DNA from 2 places in the Leptothrix mechoopdaensis genome. Region 1 is predicted to be linked to the other one. Evidence: riboswitches for the same ligand, from Rfam matches in the RefSeq annotation. Region 1 holds a riboswitch; the other holds the start of a gene.

Region 1 (7,656 bases):
GGTCGATCTTGAGCTGGTCGAAGGGCAGGCGCTTGAGGTAGGCCAGCGACGAGAAGCCGGTGCCGAAATCGTCAAGCGAGAAGCCCACGCCGTGCTGGCGCAGCCGGTGCATGCGTGCGGCGATGTCGTCGACGTCGCCGAGCAGCGCGCTCTCGGTCAGCTCCAGCTTCAGGCGCGACGTCGGCACGCCGGTGCGCTGCAGGATCTCGATCACGGCCTCGACGAAATCGGGCTCGCCCATCTCGCGGGCGCTGATGTTGAAGCTGACCGTGATGTCGCGCATCTGCGGGTCCTCGGACCAGCTCACCAGCTGGCGGCAGACCCGCTCCAGCAGGGCTCGGCCCATCGGCACGATCAGGCCGGTTTCCTCGGCCAGCGCGATGAACTCGTTCGGGCCGATCAGGCCGCGTCGCGGGTGCTGCCAGCGCACCAGCGCCTCGGCGCCGAGCGCGTGTTCGCCCTCGCCGACCTGCAGCTGGTAGACCAGCCGGAACTGCCATTCCGACAGCGCCACGCGCAGTTCGGCCTCCAGCCGCGAACGGGCCTCGACGGCCGCCTGCATGGCCGGATCGAAGCTGCGCAGACAGCCCCGGCCGGCGTGCTTGGCCGCGTACAGCGCGATGTCGGCCCACTTCAGCAACTGCTCGGCCTGCTGGGCCTGGTCGGCATCGACCGCCACCACGCCGATGCTGGCCAGGCAGTGGTGCTGGCGGCCGTCGATCCGGTAGGGCTGCGCCAGCACGCGCAGCAGCCGCTCGCCGACGCTCTGGCCGACCGACTGCGCCAGCTCGATCGAGCGCTTCTCGTGCAGCAGCAGCACCGCGAACTCGTCGCCGCCCATGCGCGCGACGATGTCGCCACGCGCCACCGACGCGCGCAGCCGCTCGGCCACCTCGCGCAGCAGCTGGTCGCCGGTGTCGTGGCCGTGGGCATCGTTGATCAGCTTGAAGTGGTCCAGGTCGATCAGGTACAGCGTCGCGCCGCTGCGGCCCAGCAGGTCGCCTTCCAGGCTCTGGCTCAGCAGCTCGACCAGCTTGCGGCGGTTGGGCAGGTCGGTGACCGGGTCGTAGAAGGTCAGGCTCTGGGCCTGCGCCTCGGCGTCCTTGCGGCGCGAGATGTCGGTCAGCGTGCCGATCATGCGCAGCGGCTCGCCATTGGCGTCGTGTGCCACGACCCGGCCGACCTCGTGGACCCAGACCTCGCTGCCGTCACCGCAACGCAAGCGATGCTCGCTTTCGTAACCGCTGGCAATGCCGCGCCGGTGCCGTTCCAGGCGGCGCTGGGCGGCGCTGGCGTCGTCCGGGTGGATGCGCTCGCGCCAGTCGGCGAAAGGCACCGCCGCGCCAGCCTCGGCCGGCAGGCCGGCCAGCAGACGGCATTGCGGCGACAGCGTCACCAGGCCGCTGCCCAGGTCCCAGTCCCAGACGCCCTGCTCGGCGCCCTCGACGGCGCGGATCCAGCGTGCGTCGCTCTGGCGCTGCTGCTCCTGCGGTTCGCGCAGGTGCAGCACGTTGGCGATGCGCGCGCGCACCACGCTGGCCCGCAGCGGCCGCGTCAGGAAGTCGGTCGCGCCCAGCTGCAGCGCGCGGTCCTCGAAGACCTCGTCGGGCTCGCCGCACAGCACGACCACGGGCAGGTGGCGCCAGGCCGGCTCGGCACGCACGCGCTGCAGCAGCGCCAGCGCCTCGTCGCGGTCGTCCAGGCCCAGCAGCAGCGCGTCATGGCGGCCCTTGTGCAGGGCCGCCAGGCCGGCCGCCGCGCCGGGCGCGGTCTCCAGCAGATAGAGCGCCTGCAGGGCGGCGCCCAGGGTTTGAACGACCTGCGGGTCAGGGGTGACCAGCAGCAGCCGCATCCAGCTCGACATCTTGGTGGGATCCGTTTCTTGGAGGTCCTGACTCGGGGTCGGGGACCGTATCCGAAGCAGTATGCCCGCGCCGTTCCGAGCCCGAAACTGAAGAATATGAAACGACGCAACAGCCCGACACAAGGTGACGCTTTGCGGCGCCGACACTTTCAATTCCGGCACGGGGCGTCAGCAGGTGTCTGATTCGCAACCGGCTGAAACACCGTGAACGATTGGCGGTCCGACACCACGTCCACCCCGTTTGAGGTGCCAGACTTGGACTTCGCGCCACACCAGGGTCGGCCTTCAACGGCTATCTTGGTGACCCATCAGCACTCGCGCACCCTGGACATCACGTGGACGGCCCGACCGACAGCAGCACCCCCGCCGCCCCCCCGAGCCCCGAGGCTCCGACACCCGGCGATCCCCCCCGCGTCCGGACGACGCGACTGCGGTGGTTCGCCCGCGTGCTGCGCTGGAGCCTGCCCGCCGCAGCGGTCGGCGCGGTCGGCGCGGCCGGCCTGCACGAGCTGCAGCACTCGCGCCTGCAGGCCTGGCTGCTGAGCGGCTTCACCAGCGAGCTGCACCACGTCGTCGAGGCCGGCCCGAGCCCCGCCATCCGCTTCCCCGGCGACGGCCCGTATGACGAGCGGCTGGGCTACCACCGCCTGCCCGACTGGACCCGCTCGCTGGCCAGCCAGGGCTACCGCGTCAGCGCCCAGGCCCGCATGAGCGAGACCCAGCTCGGCCTGATCGACACGGGCCTGTTCGCCATCTACCCCGAGAAGGACCAGGCCGGCCTGGACGTCAGCGACTGCGCCGGCGAACCGCTGTTCACGTCGCGCTACCCGCGCCGCGTCTATGGCCGCTGGGAGGACATCCCGCCGCTGCTGGTCGACGCGCTGCTGTTCATCGAGAACCGCGAGCTGCTCGACCCCGAGCGGCCGCGCATGAACCCGGCGATCGAGTGGGTGCGGCTGGGCAAGGCGGTCGGCGAACAGGCGCTGCGGCTGATCGGCGACGACAGCCGCGCGCCCGGCGGCAGCACGCTGGCCACGCAGATCGAGAAGTACCGCCACTCGCCCGACGGCCGCACCGACGGCGCCGGCGAGAAGCTGCGCCAGATGGCCTCGGCCTCGCTGCGCGCCTACACCGGCGGCGAGCTGACGATGCCGCGCCGGCGCGAGATCGTGCGCACCTACCTCAACACCGTGCCGCTGGCCGCCCGGCCCGGCTGGGGCGAGGTCCACGGCATCGGCGACGGCCTGTGGGCCTGGTATGGCCAGGACTTCGACGAGCTCAACGACCTGCTGCGCGCGCCGCCGGCCGACCCGCCCGCCGATGCCGCATCGCCGCCCGCCCCCGAGGTTGCCGACGCCGCCGAACGCCGCGCCGCCGCCTTCAAGCAGGCCCTGTCGCTGATGGTCGCGCAGCGCCGGCCGTCGTTCTACCTGGGCCCGAACCAGGACCGCGCGCTGGCCGACCTGACCGACAGCTACCTGCGCGTGATGGCCGATGCCGGCGTCATCCCGGCGACGCTGCGCGACCGCGCGCTGGCGATCCCGCTGCGCCGCAGCGCCAGCCCGCCGCGCGAGCCGCAGCCGCCCTTCAGCGAACGCAAGGCCGCGACGGCACTGCGCACCCGCCTGCAGTCGCTGCTGGCGGTGCCGCGCGCCTATGACCTCGACCGGCTCGACCTGCGCGCCGACAGCACGCTCGACGCCCGGCTGCAACTGGCCGTCACGCAGACGCTGCGCAGCCTGCGTTCGGTCGACGCCGCGCGCGCCGCCGGCCTGTACGGCTTCCGGCTGCTGCAGGACGGCGACGATCCGCAGCACCTGCAATTCAGCTTCACGCTCTACGAACGCGGCGAACACGCCAACCTGCTGCGGGTGCAGACCGACAACGTCGACCAGCCCTTCGACATCAACGAGGGCGCGCGGCTGGACCTGGGCTCGACCGCCAAGCTGCGCACCCTCGTCAGCTACCTGGAGGTGATCGCCGAGCTGCACGCGCGCTGGTCCGGCCAGGACCGCGACGCGCTGAAGGCGCTGCCGCTGTCGCCCAACGACGTGCTGTCGCGCTGGACCCGCGACCAGCTGCTGGCCGCGCCCGAGCCGATGGCGCTGGAGGCGCTGCTCGATGCCGCGATGCGGCGCAGCTACTCGGCCAGCCCGCACGAAATCTTCTACACCGGCGGCGGCCAGCACACCTTCTCCAACTTCGACCCGCTCGACGACGGCCGCACGATGGACCTGCGCGAGGCGCTGCGGCGTTCGGTCAACCTCGTCTTCATCCGGCTGATGCGCGACGTCGTCCGCCACCACGCCCACCAGGGCCCGGCCGCGCCGCTGCTGCGCGAGGAGACGGGGCCCGAGGCCGAGGCGCTGCGGCGCGTCTACCTCGAACGTTTCATCGAGCACGAGGGCCGCGAGTTCCATGCGCGCTTCCACGCGCGCTACCGCAACCTGACGCCCGAGGCGGTCGAGGACCGGCTGGTCGACACGATCCGCGGCACCCCCGGCCCGGAGCGCCTGGCCGCCGCCTTCGGCGCGCTGCAGCCCGATGCCGATGCCGCCGCGCTGACCGCCTTCATCGTCCGCCAGAACCAGCGCAGCACGGCGCAGAACGGCGTCGCGCTGCCGACGCCGACGCCCGAACAGGTCGAGCGCCTGCTCAAGCGCCACGGTGGCGCCTCCCGGCAGACGCTGGAGACCCGCGCGCTGCTGACCGGCCTGCACCCGATCGAGCTGTGGACCGCCGCCGAGCTGCGCCGCGACGGCCGCCTGCGCCTGTCCGACCTGATCGCCAGCGGCGCCGAGGCCCGCCGCATGGCCGGCGCCTGGCTGCTGTCGCCCGGCAAGCGCGGCGCGCAGGAGGTCCGCATCCGCCAGATGATCGAGGACGAGTCCTTCGCCGAACTGCACCGCCGCTGGCAGCGCCTGGGCTACCCGTTCGATGCGCTGACACCGTCCTACGCGACGGCGCTGGGTGCCTCCGGTGACCGTCCGGCGGCGCTGGCCGAGCTGATGGGCATCCTCGTCAACGACGGCGAACGGCGGCCGTCGAGCCGGCTCGACCACCTCGCCTTCGCGATCGGCACGCCCTACGAGACCCACCTGCAACGCCAGGTCGAACCGGCCCGCCGCGTGCTGCCCGAGGCGCTCGCCAAGGTCGTGCGCACCGCCCTGGTCGACGTGGTCGACAACGGCACCGCCTCGCGCCTGAAGGGCAGCCTGAAAGACGCCGCCGGCGCGGTCATCCCGATCGGCGGCAAGACCGGCACCGGCGACCACCGCTACGAGGTCTACGGCCGCAACGGCCAGCTGACCTCGGCACGGGTCGTCAGCCGTTCGGGCACCTTCGTGTTCCTGATCGGCGATCGCTACTTCGGCACCATGATGGTCTACGCCGCCGCCCCCCATGCCGAGGGCTACACCTTCACCAGCGCCCTGCCCACGCAGGCCCTGAAGACCATCATGCCGGCGCTGCAGCCGCTGCTGCAGAAGGGCCTGTGCCAATCGGATGCCCAGCGGTCCACGACACCGCCCGCGCCGGTGCAGGCGGCGGGCAAGGCGGGCGGTCCGGGCTGAGTCGGAGGGTGGCGGGCCGAGCGGCCTGAAGCCGTGCCTCTATGATCGACCGGTTGGTGCTCGCGCCCTGCATCCGTGCAGGCGCAGTTCAACGGGAATCAGGACGGGCCGGCGCCAGCACGGACCAGCCCCAACCTGAGCTGCCCCCGCAACGGTAAGCGGACGGGGATCGGATCGATCCCCAGCTCGTGTCGAATCCACTGGAAAGCCTGGCTTTCCGGGAAGGGCACACGGGTCGTCTTCGCCAGCCCGGATACCGGCCAACGAAGTGGTGCGTCGCGCAAGCGGCACGCCTGATGGCGCCGGGCTGCGGGGAAGCGGCCGGGCGCGTTTTCGCTTCGGTCCTTCACATGTTCCCCAAGTCCTACCGCCTGCGGGCCACCCCGCATGGGCGCGCCGTGTTCGCGCGCCTGTCCGGCACCTTCGTCCTTTCCTTCGTTTCACTCTGCACCGCCGTCTCGGCGTATCCGTCCGTGCAGGACCCGCCCCGACCGCCCGTCACCACGCTCGAACGCGTGGTCATCACGGCCAACCGGACCCCGCAACCCCTGTCGACCGTGCTGGCCGATGTCTCCACGCTCGATCGCGACGACATCCAGCGCAGCGGCGCCATCGGCGTGGCCGACCTGCTGGCCCGCCTGCCGGGCATCGAATTCGCCCGCAACGGCGGACCCGGCACGTCCACCAGCCTGCTCGTGCGCGGCAGCGAGAGCCGCCACACCGCCGTCTACATCGACGGCGTGCGGGTCGACTCGCAGTCCACCGGCGGCGCCTCCTGGGAGCAGATCCCGCTCGACATGATCGACCACATCGAGGTGCTGCGCGGCCCCGCCGCTGCGGTGTATGGCTCGGACGCCGTCGCCGGCGTGGTGCAGCTGTTCACCCGTCGCGGCAAGGGCGAGGCCCGCACGACCGCATCGGCGAGCGTGGGTTCGCACGGCACCGCGCAGGCGCAAGCCGGCATCAGCGGTTCGGCCGATGCGCTGGACTACGCGCTGTCGGCCGGCCAGGGCCACAGCGCGGGCTTCGATGCCCGGACCGCCGCCGCCAGCGGCCACAACCCCGATCGCGACGGCTGGAAGCGCCAGTCGGCGCAGGCGCGGGTGGGCTGGCAGGTCGAGCCGGGGCACCGCCTGGACGCGTCCTGGCTGTCCAGCCGGCTGCGTTCCGGCTACGACGGTTCGGCCACCGCCGACGACGAGAACCGGCACACGCTGACGACCGGCAACCTGGCCTGGACCGGCCGCTGGCACGCGGATGCGACCACCCGGGCGCAGCTCGGCCAGACCGGCAGCAGCTATGCGACGCAGCCGAGCATCTACCGCACCGAGACCACGCTGCGCAACGCCACGCTGCAGCATGAGCAGCGCCTCGGCGGCCAATGGCTGTCGGGCACGCTGGAGCGCCGCGACGACCGGCTCGACAACGCCGCCACGAGCTATGCCGCCCGGCTGCAGGGCGACCGTCATCAGGACGCCATCGGCCTGGGCTGGCGGGGCACCTTCGACGACCACGGGCTGCAGGCCCACATCCGGCATGACGACGACAGCGAGTTCGGCGGCAAGAACACCGGCAGCCTGGCCTGGGGCTGGGCCTTCGTGCCGGACTGGCGCGTGATGGCGTCGACCGCCACCTCGTTCCGCGTGCCCACGCTCTACCAGCGCTACAGCTCGTACGGCAACGCGGCCCTGCAGCCGGAAACCGGCCGCCATGTCGAGGCAGCGCTGCGCTGGACCGCCGCAGGCGACGAGGCCAGCCTGACGGCCTGGCACAACCGCGTCAGCCAGCTGATCAGCTTCGGCGCACCCGGACCTTGCGCTGACCGCTCGGGCTGTTACGTCAACGTCGGCCGTGCCGACCTGAAGGGCGTGACGCTGGCCGGTCGCACGTCGTGGCGCACGGTCGCGTGGCGCGGTTCCGTCGACTGGCACGACCCGCGCAATGCCGACACCGACAAGGTGCTGGTCCGCCGGGCCCGGCGACTGGCCAGCGTCGGGGCCGACACCGGCATCGGCAGCTGGACGGCGGGCGCCGAGTTGCAGGCCGCCGGCCTGCGGTTCGACGACGCCGCCAACACCCGGCGCCTGGGCGGCTACGGCCTGCTGAACCTGCACGCCGGCACCGAGCTGAGCCCCGGCCTGGCGCTGGACGCCCGCATCGACAACCTCGCCGACAAGGCCCACGAGCTGGCGCGCGCCTACGCCACCGCCGGACGCCAGC
Region 2 (7,656 bases), 2.3 Mb from region 1:
CGCAGCGCCGCCAGGTCCCAGCCTTCGCTGCCGGCCAGCAGGCCCGCCAGCAGACCGGCGGTCCCCAGCAGCAGCAGGGCCAGCGCCAGGCGCAGGCGACGCAGGCGTTCGGCGGCGGGCATCGGCGGCTGTTCTCGGCTGTCCGGTCAGCGCGCCGGCGCCGGCAGGCTGGCCAGGCAATCGGCGATCAGGCGGGCGCCCTCGCCCATGCGCGGGCCGGGCCGGACCAGCATGTCGTAGGCGGCGGGCGCATAGGCGCAGGTCTGGTGCGCGGTCAACGCGGCCAGGCGTTGCCAGCCCGGTCGGCGTGGCATCTCGGCCAGCGACTGCGTCGCCGCGATCACCAGGTCGGGCTGGGCGCGCAGGATGAATTCCGGGTTGAGCTGCGGGAACGGGCCCATGCCCGCGTCGACGATGTTGCGCAGCCCCAGCCGCGCCAGCGTCTCGCCGATGAACGAGGACGCGCCGGCCGCATGCGGCGAGCTCGAGACCTCGAAATAGACCCGTCGAGCGCGCCAGGCCGGCGGCACACGTTGCGCGGCCCGCGCCAGCTCGGTCTCGATGCCGGACCACAGCGCGTCGGCCCGGTCCGGCCGGCCGTCCAGCAGTTCGGCGATCTGGCGCAGCGCGCGCTGCACCTCGGCATGGTTCTCGGCCTGTAGCGTGACGACGCGCAGCCCCAGGCCACGCAGCCGGTCGACCACCCGCGTGGACGGCGCCGCCAGCACGAGGTCCGGCCGCAGCGCGACGATGCGCTCCAGCTGGGCATCGTCCATGCCACCCAGTCGCGGCAGGCCGGCGATCGAGGCCGGCCAGTTCGAATAACGGTCGACACCGACCAGCCGCTCGCAGGCACCGAGCGCGCAGACCGATTCGGTCAGCGACGGCAGCAGCGAGACGATGCGGCGCGGCGCGGTCGGGCCGACCGAGTCGGCCGCATGGACCGCCGGCACGGCCAGCCAACCCGTCAACAACAGCCGGAACAGCCAACGCCTCATGCGGCACCGCCCTTCAGGTGCACCGGCAGGCCGGCCACCATCAGCGTGACCCGGTCACACCGGCCGGCCAGGCGCTGGTGCAGCAGGCCCAGCGTGTCGAGGAAGCGGCGCGTCTCGGCGCCCAGCGGCATCACGCCCAGGCCGATCTCGTTGGACACCAGCACGACCGGCGCGGGCGCGTCGGCCAGCGCCGCGCACAGGCGGTCGATGGCTGCGGCCGCGTCCTGGACCGGCAGCCCCGGCGGCGGCATCAGCAGCTGGGTCAGCCACAGCGTCAGGCAGTCGACCACCAGCAGATGCCGGTCGGCGGCCAGGCGATGCAAGGCCGCCGCCAGGTCGCCGTCGATGCCGCCGGCCAGTTCATGCGTCGCCAGACCCGGCGCCCGCGCCGCCCGGTCGGCCTGGTGACGGGCGATGCGCGCGCGCATCTCGTCGTCACCGGGCCAGGCGGTGGCGATCAGCGTCGCGCGCCGCCCTGCCCCGGCGGCCAGCCAGTCGGCCGCGCGCTGTTCGGCCGCACGCGACTTGCCGCTCTTCTGGCCGCCGAGGATCAGGGTGTGCATCGCCGGGTGCCTGCGTCAGAAGTTGAAGCGGGCAGACGCCACCACGGCCCGGCCGGGCTCGGGGTAGATCGCCGACACCTCGCCCGCATCGCAGCGGAAGGCCTGGGTCGTGTACTTGCGGTCGCCCACGTTGGTCACCGACAGCGCCAGCTCCCAGGTCGGCTGGCGCCACGCGTAACGCGCATCCAGCGTGGTCGCCGAGGCCATGCGGCAGTCGTTGGTCAGCGTCGGGAACTGCTGGCCGGCGTAGACCACGTCGGCGCCCAGGTGGTGCTGCGGCAGGAACTGCCAGTTGACGCCGACCAGACCGCTTTCGCGCGGCGCCAGCGGCACGTCCTTGCCGGCGTTGACGCCGCTGTCGAAGCGCGAGCGGCGCAGCGCGGCGGCCGCGCGCAGCTCGACGGTGGCGCTCAGGTCGTGGCGGCCCTCGAACTCGACGCCGCTGCGGCGGGTCGGGTCGTAGTTGACGTTCGCGCCGAACAGGCCGGAGGCCGGGTCGAAGCCGATCTCGTCGGTCAGGCGGCTGCGGTAGACCCGCGCCTCCAGCCGGGTCGTCTCGATGCGCCAGCGCGCGCCAGCCTCGAGGTCGCGCGAGGTCTGGGTGCGCAGCGGCGTGCTGCCCAGCTCGTCGACATTGGGCAGGCGGAAGCTCTTGCCGATGCGGCCGTAGACCTGGGCCTGGCTGCCGACGGGCTGGACCACGCCGGCGTCCCAGGCCGTCACGCGGTCCTCGGCCCGGCCGACGCCGAAGCTCTGCGCGTCCTTGACGGCCGATTCGCGCCGCAGCCCGGCCGACAGCAGCGTGCCGCCCGGCAGCGTGAGGTCATCCTTGACGTAGACGGCGCGGTTGCGCTGCTGGTCCGGATCGCCCTGCGGCAGCACGTCGCGGCTCCAGCGGTTGTGGTCGACACCGATGCGGAACTGGTTCGCCAGGCCGGCGATCTGGCCGCTGTGGCGCGCCCGCAGCGCCGCCATGCGGGCGGTGACGTCGTAGTCGAAGGCCGAGCCGAAGTTGATGCTGCGCAGCGTCTTGCTGCGCTGCCCGACATCGGCGGCGAACTCCCAGGCACCGGCCCGCAGCTCGGCGGTCAGCGTGTTGCGGCGGCCGTCGATGCGGCCGTGGTCGGTCAGGCTGAAGGCCTGGCTCGGATCGCTGGCGTACTGGGCTGCCGACAGCGCGCCGGGCAGGCCGGTCGAGACGGTGTCCTCGGCATGGCGGGCCACCACGCGCAGGCCCTCGCCGTCCTGCCACTGCGCGGTCAGCGAGGCGCCGCCGACGCCCGAGGCGAAGTTGTCGCGATGGCCGTCGTTGAGGCGACGCTGCGCCGCCAGGTCGAAGCTGAAGTCGCCCGCGTTGAGCGTGGCCGAGCCGCGCAGCTCGCGTCGACCCTGGTTGCCGCCGGCCACGTAGACCTGGCCGTTGTCGCGGCGGGCCACGCCCTTGCCGGCCTTGGTCGTCACGACGATCACGCCGCCGGTCGCGCCTTCGCCGTACAGCACGGCGTTGCTGCCGCGCAGGACCTCGATGCGTTCGACCGTCTCGATCGGGATGCCGGCCAGCCGGGTGCCGCCGGTGTCGCCCTCGCTGATGCGGATGCCGTCGACGACGATCACCATGTTGCTGTCGGACGTGCTGCCGAAGCCGCGCAGGTCGAGCGCGTATTCGCCGCCGCCGTTGAGGTCGAGCCGGCCCGGCACGCCGAGCTGGCGCATCACGGCCTCGTTGATGGTCGTGTAGCCGCCGTTGCGGATCTGCTCGGCGCTGATGACGCTGATGCCGATCGGCTGGCTGTCGGCCTTGTCGGCGAAGCGGGTGCCGCTGATGACGACCTGCGGCAGGCTGTCGGCCATCGCCAGCCGGAGGCCGAGATCGGACTGGGCCATCGCGGCGCCCGACGCGCAGAGCGCGGCCGTGCAGGACAGGAGGGACGCCGCCGGTCGACGGGCGTTGCGGAACGAGAGGGACATGGGAAACACCACGGAACAGACGTGCACGCCAGCGTCCCCGCAGGCCTGCACCACATGGCGGAGACGCTCATCGCGCGTCCGCCCCCTGTTGGCCGGTATCCGGGCTGACGGAACAACCTCTGCGACCTTCCCGGCGCCGTGTGGCGGCACCAGTGGCTGAACGCAGAAGCGGGTCTGGGCACATGGCCTCGACCGTCCGCTTACCGTTGCGGGGGCAGCGCAGGTTGGGCTCTTCCCGATGGGCGTCGCCTTCCTGCTTCCCGTTTAACCGGGCCCCTTGAGGAGGGCCCGAGCACCAACGGCCGCGAGTGTATCCGTGCGTGTCCGACGCCTTGCTGACGGCTCGCACGGCCCGGACGCCACGGTCGCCACCCCTACAATTCACAGGCTCGGTTCACGCAGTCGTTGCGTGAGCGCTGCAACCCCACTGCGCATGTCCACCCTCGAAGACCTGGCCGACCGCGTCGACCGCCTGCTGCTGCGACACGACGAGCTCAAGCGCACCAATTCGCTGCTCGAGCAGCAGCTCGCGACGGTGCTCGCCGAACGCGACAACCTGCGCTCCCGCCTCGCCGCCGCCCGTCACCGCATCGACGCGCTGATCGAGCGCCTGCCCGCCAACGAACACGACGCCACCCAGGCCAGCGGGAGCGACGCATGAAGCAGATCGAAGTCAGCATCATGGGTCAGACCTACGTGCTGGCCTGCCCCGAAGGCCACGAGACCGAACTGCTGGAGGCCGTCAGCAGCGTCGACCGCGAGATGTGCGGCATCCGCGACGCCGGACGCGTCAAGGCGCGCGAACGCATCGCCGTGCTGGCCGCCCTGAACCTCGCCTACGCGCTGGCCGAACAGGCCCGCACGCCCGCACCGGCGCCAGCCGCCGTCGCCGCTGCGGCACCGGCCGCCGGCCACATCGACGTCGACGCGCTGGTTCGGCGTGTCGATGCCGCACTCGGTCACGACGGCCAGCTGCTTTGAAGGTCTTGGGCCGCATGGCGGCCCGGCTGGGTTCTAGAATGGACTCGTCCGCCGCGTCCGCGAAGGTTTTATATTTCCTTGAACCGATGCTCTCGCGAGCCAGGGCTTGGAACATCACCAGGCTGGCGTGATCGTCTCGCGTCAGATGAACCCGATGCCTGGTTGACCTTGCCCACCTGAATCCCCCTGGGTTCAGGAATGCGACCTTTGGTTCGCGGTGGACACCCTCTCCCGAATGCCCCGATGGAACGCTCCTACTGGCTGATGAAGAGCGAGCCCGACGAGGCCTCGATCGACACCCTGGCTCATGCGATGAGCCAGTGCCTGCCCTGGACCGGGGTGCGCAACTACCAGGCCCGCAACTTCATGCGCGACGCGATGCGCATCGGCGACGGCGTCCTGTTCTATCACTCGTCCTGCCCGCAGCCCGGCATCGCCGGTCTGGCCGAGGTGGCGAGCACGGCCTACCCGGACGCGACGCAGTTCGATCCGGCCAGCCCCTACTTCGATCCCAAGTCCGATCCGGCCGCACCGCGCTGGCTGAACGTCGACGTGCGCTTCGTGCGCAAGACCCGCCTGCTCGGCCTGGCCGAGATGCGCGCCACAGCCAGCCTGGCCGACCTGCAGGTGCTGCAGCGTGGCAACCGGCTGTCGATCACGCCGGTGACGGCGGCGCAGTGGCAGGCGGTGCTGTCGGTGCTGGACCCAGCTGCCCCATGAACCTCGATCCCCTGCTCATCCTCGAACTGCTGGCGCTGGGCGTCGGCACCGGATTCCTCGCCGGCCTGCTGGGCATCGGCGGCGGCATGCTGATGGTGCCGTTCACCACGCTGATCCTGTCGCATCGGGGCGTCGCGTCCGGCCTGTCGGTGAAGATGGCCATCGCCACGTCGATGGCGACCATCCTGTTCACGTCGATCTCCAGCGTGCGGGCCCACCACCGTCGCGGCGCCGTGCGCTGGGACATCGTGCGCACGCTGGCGCCCGGCATCGTCGCTGGCGGGCTGATCGCCGGTGCCGGCGCCTTCGCGGCCCTGAAGGGCCAGGCGCTGGCGGCCGTGTTCGCCGTGTTCGTCGCGTTCTCGGCCACGCAGATGCTGCGCAACAAGAAACCGGCGCCGTCACGCCAGATGCCCGGCACGGCCGGCAGCCTCGGTGCGGGCGGGCTGATCGGCTTCGTCTCGGGCCTCGTCGGCGCGGGCGGCGGCTTCATCTCGGTGCCGTTCATGGCCTGGTGCAACGTGGCCATGCACAACGCGGTCGCGACCTCGGCGGCGCTGGGTTTCCCGATCGCGCTGGCCAACACGCTGGGCTACGTCATCGGCGGCTGGAACATGCCGACGGAGGTGCCGGGCGCCTTCGGCTACCTGTGGTTGCCGGGCCTGGCGGTGATCGCCTGCGCCAGCGTGCTGACCGCGCCGCTCGGCGCGAGGGCCGCGCACGCGATGGACGTCGCGCAGCTCAAGAAGGCGTTCGTCGCCGTGCTCTACCTGCTGGCCGCCTACATGGCCAGCCGGGCGGTGCTCTGAGCCGACTCAGGTCGACGGCGGTGCAGACGCACCGCGGGTGACCGCCAGCGAGATGGTGGCCGGCAAGACCCGGTTGCCGCCACGCTGGCGCGCCTCGTTGAGGGCACGGATGGCCGCCTGGCTCAGCGCATCCAGGCTTGCCGCGCTGTGCGGAAAGCTGGCGACGCCAGCCGAGATCTCGAAGCCGTAGGACTGCCCGTCCTGCACCAGCACCTCGGCGGCGCACGCCTTGCGCAGCTGTTCGACGCGGGCATGCGCAGTTGCCAGGCCGATGCCGGAGAACAGGATCGCGAACCGCTCGGGGCCGAGCTGCGACAGCGCATCCATCGCCCGCGTGTTGGCCCGCATCAGCACCTGCAGGGTCTGGGCGATGCGCTCGCCCGCTGCCGCGCCGTGTCGCTGCACGACCTCGTCCAGACGGTCGACCGCCAGCAGCACCAGCGTGAACTCGCGGCCTTCGCGTTGCGACAGCGCGGCCTCGCGCTGCAGCGTGGCCTCGAAATGGTCGCGCCGGAACATCGCGTCGGGGCGGTCGTTGGCGGTGTCCTCGCGCAGGCGATCGAGCATCGCCTGCTGACGCTCGATCTGCTGCAGCGCCTGGTCGAGACGGACCTCCAGCGCCGCCTTCGGGTCGAGCCGCCAGATCGTCAGCAACAGCCGCTCGCCGGCCGGTCCGCTCAGTTCGGTGCGCCAGGTCTGGATGTCGACTCGCTGGCCGCCGCGTTCGAACCGGTGCTGCTCCAGCGCCACCGCCTGCGCGCCCAGCGCACGGCGGTCGGCGGCCTGCACGGCCGCCGCATCCGCCGCGGGCAGCACGGCCAGGTCGTCACGGCCGGTCACCTGTCCGGCATCCAGACCGAGGAAGGCCAGCCAGGCCGCATTGGCCCATCGGTAGCGCGGCGCCTCGCCGCCTTCTCCGACCGCCTTCAGCGACACCATCACGCCCGCCACGTCCAGCATCGCCAACAGGCGATCGGACAGGGTCGCGACATCGATTTCGTGCGGCAGTTCGGTCATGGTCGAGGGGCGGCGAGCCGCGCGGAAAGGTGGCTCGCGATGATAGGCAGCGCCACCCCCGCGCCCCGGAAGCCCGGATCACACCGGGCCTGCGGCGTGAACTGGGTCACTGACCGCCAGGACTCAGCGCAGGTCGCCGGCCAGGCTGGACAGCGTCTCCGGCGACAGGCTGACGTGGCTGGGGTAGTTCACGTGGTCGCAACCCACCTTGACCCCCGCGCCGGCCCGGATCGCGGCCCGCATGGCCTCGCTGAACTCGAAGCGCAGGAAATGCACGGCCGAGGTCTTCTCGGCGTTCTCGCGGTCCAGGTCCTCGTCGGCGATGGCGTGGACGCGGCCATGGCCCTCGACCTCGACGAAGACACGGTCCTCGACGCCGATCAGCCGCGCCAGCTCGCGACGGCGCTCGTTCACGTCGGGGTACTCCAGCAGCATCGTGGCCTTCCAGTTGCTGCCGTCGGGCACCAGCGGCGCATAGGCCTCGAGTTCGGAGCGGATGCCCTCCTCCTCGAAGATCTTCTCGATGCGCAGCATCTCCTGGATCTGGTAGCGGATCGTCGTCTCGTCCTCGAACTGCAGCCGCAGGTGCTCGCCCAGCAC

What was found. Region 1 has a riboswitch for cobalamin ahead of ACWA7K_RS15575 (TonB-dependent receptor domain-containing protein). Riboswitches for the same ligand answer to the same signal wherever they lie in the genome.
Region 2: it holds a riboswitch for cobalamin, as region 1 does, so the genes downstream of both, ACWA7K_RS05825 (TonB-dependent receptor) here and ACWA7K_RS15575 (TonB-dependent receptor domain-containing protein) in region 1, are expected to answer to the same signal.

Annotation. Positions count from the first base shown of each region.
Region 1 covers NZ_CM132699.1:3,602,811-3,610,466, forward strand. Annotated here, with positions in the region: gene ACWA7K_RS15565 (putative bifunctional diguanylate cyclase/phosphodiesterase) at 1-1,864, opposite strand, end outside; gene ACWA7K_RS15570 (transglycosylase domain-containing protein) at 2,311-5,436, shown strand; cobalamin riboswitch at 5,474-5,715, shown strand; gene ACWA7K_RS15575 (TonB-dependent receptor domain-containing protein) at 5,787-7,656, shown strand, end outside.
Region 2 covers NZ_CM132699.1:1,276,963-1,284,618, reverse strand. Annotated here, with positions in the region: gene ACWA7K_RS05840 (FecCD family ABC transporter permease) at 1-122, opposite strand, end outside; gene ACWA7K_RS05835 (ABC transporter substrate-binding protein) at 147-998, opposite strand; gene ACWA7K_RS05830 (bifunctional adenosylcobinamide kinase/adenosylcobinamide-phosphate guanylyltransferase) at 995-1,561, opposite strand; gene ACWA7K_RS05825 (TonB-dependent receptor) at 1,577-3,529, opposite strand; cobalamin riboswitch at 3,603-3,844, opposite strand; gene ACWA7K_RS05820 (DUF904 domain-containing protein) at 3,963-4,190, shown strand; gene ACWA7K_RS05815 (cell division protein ZapA) at 4,187-4,510, shown strand; gene ACWA7K_RS05810 (EVE domain-containing protein) at 4,754-5,230, shown strand; gene ACWA7K_RS05805 (sulfite exporter TauE/SafE family protein) at 5,227-6,039, shown strand; gene ACWA7K_RS05800 (GGDEF domain-containing protein) at 6,046-7,056, opposite strand; gene ACWA7K_RS05795 (DUF3501 family protein) at 7,180-7,656, opposite strand, start outside.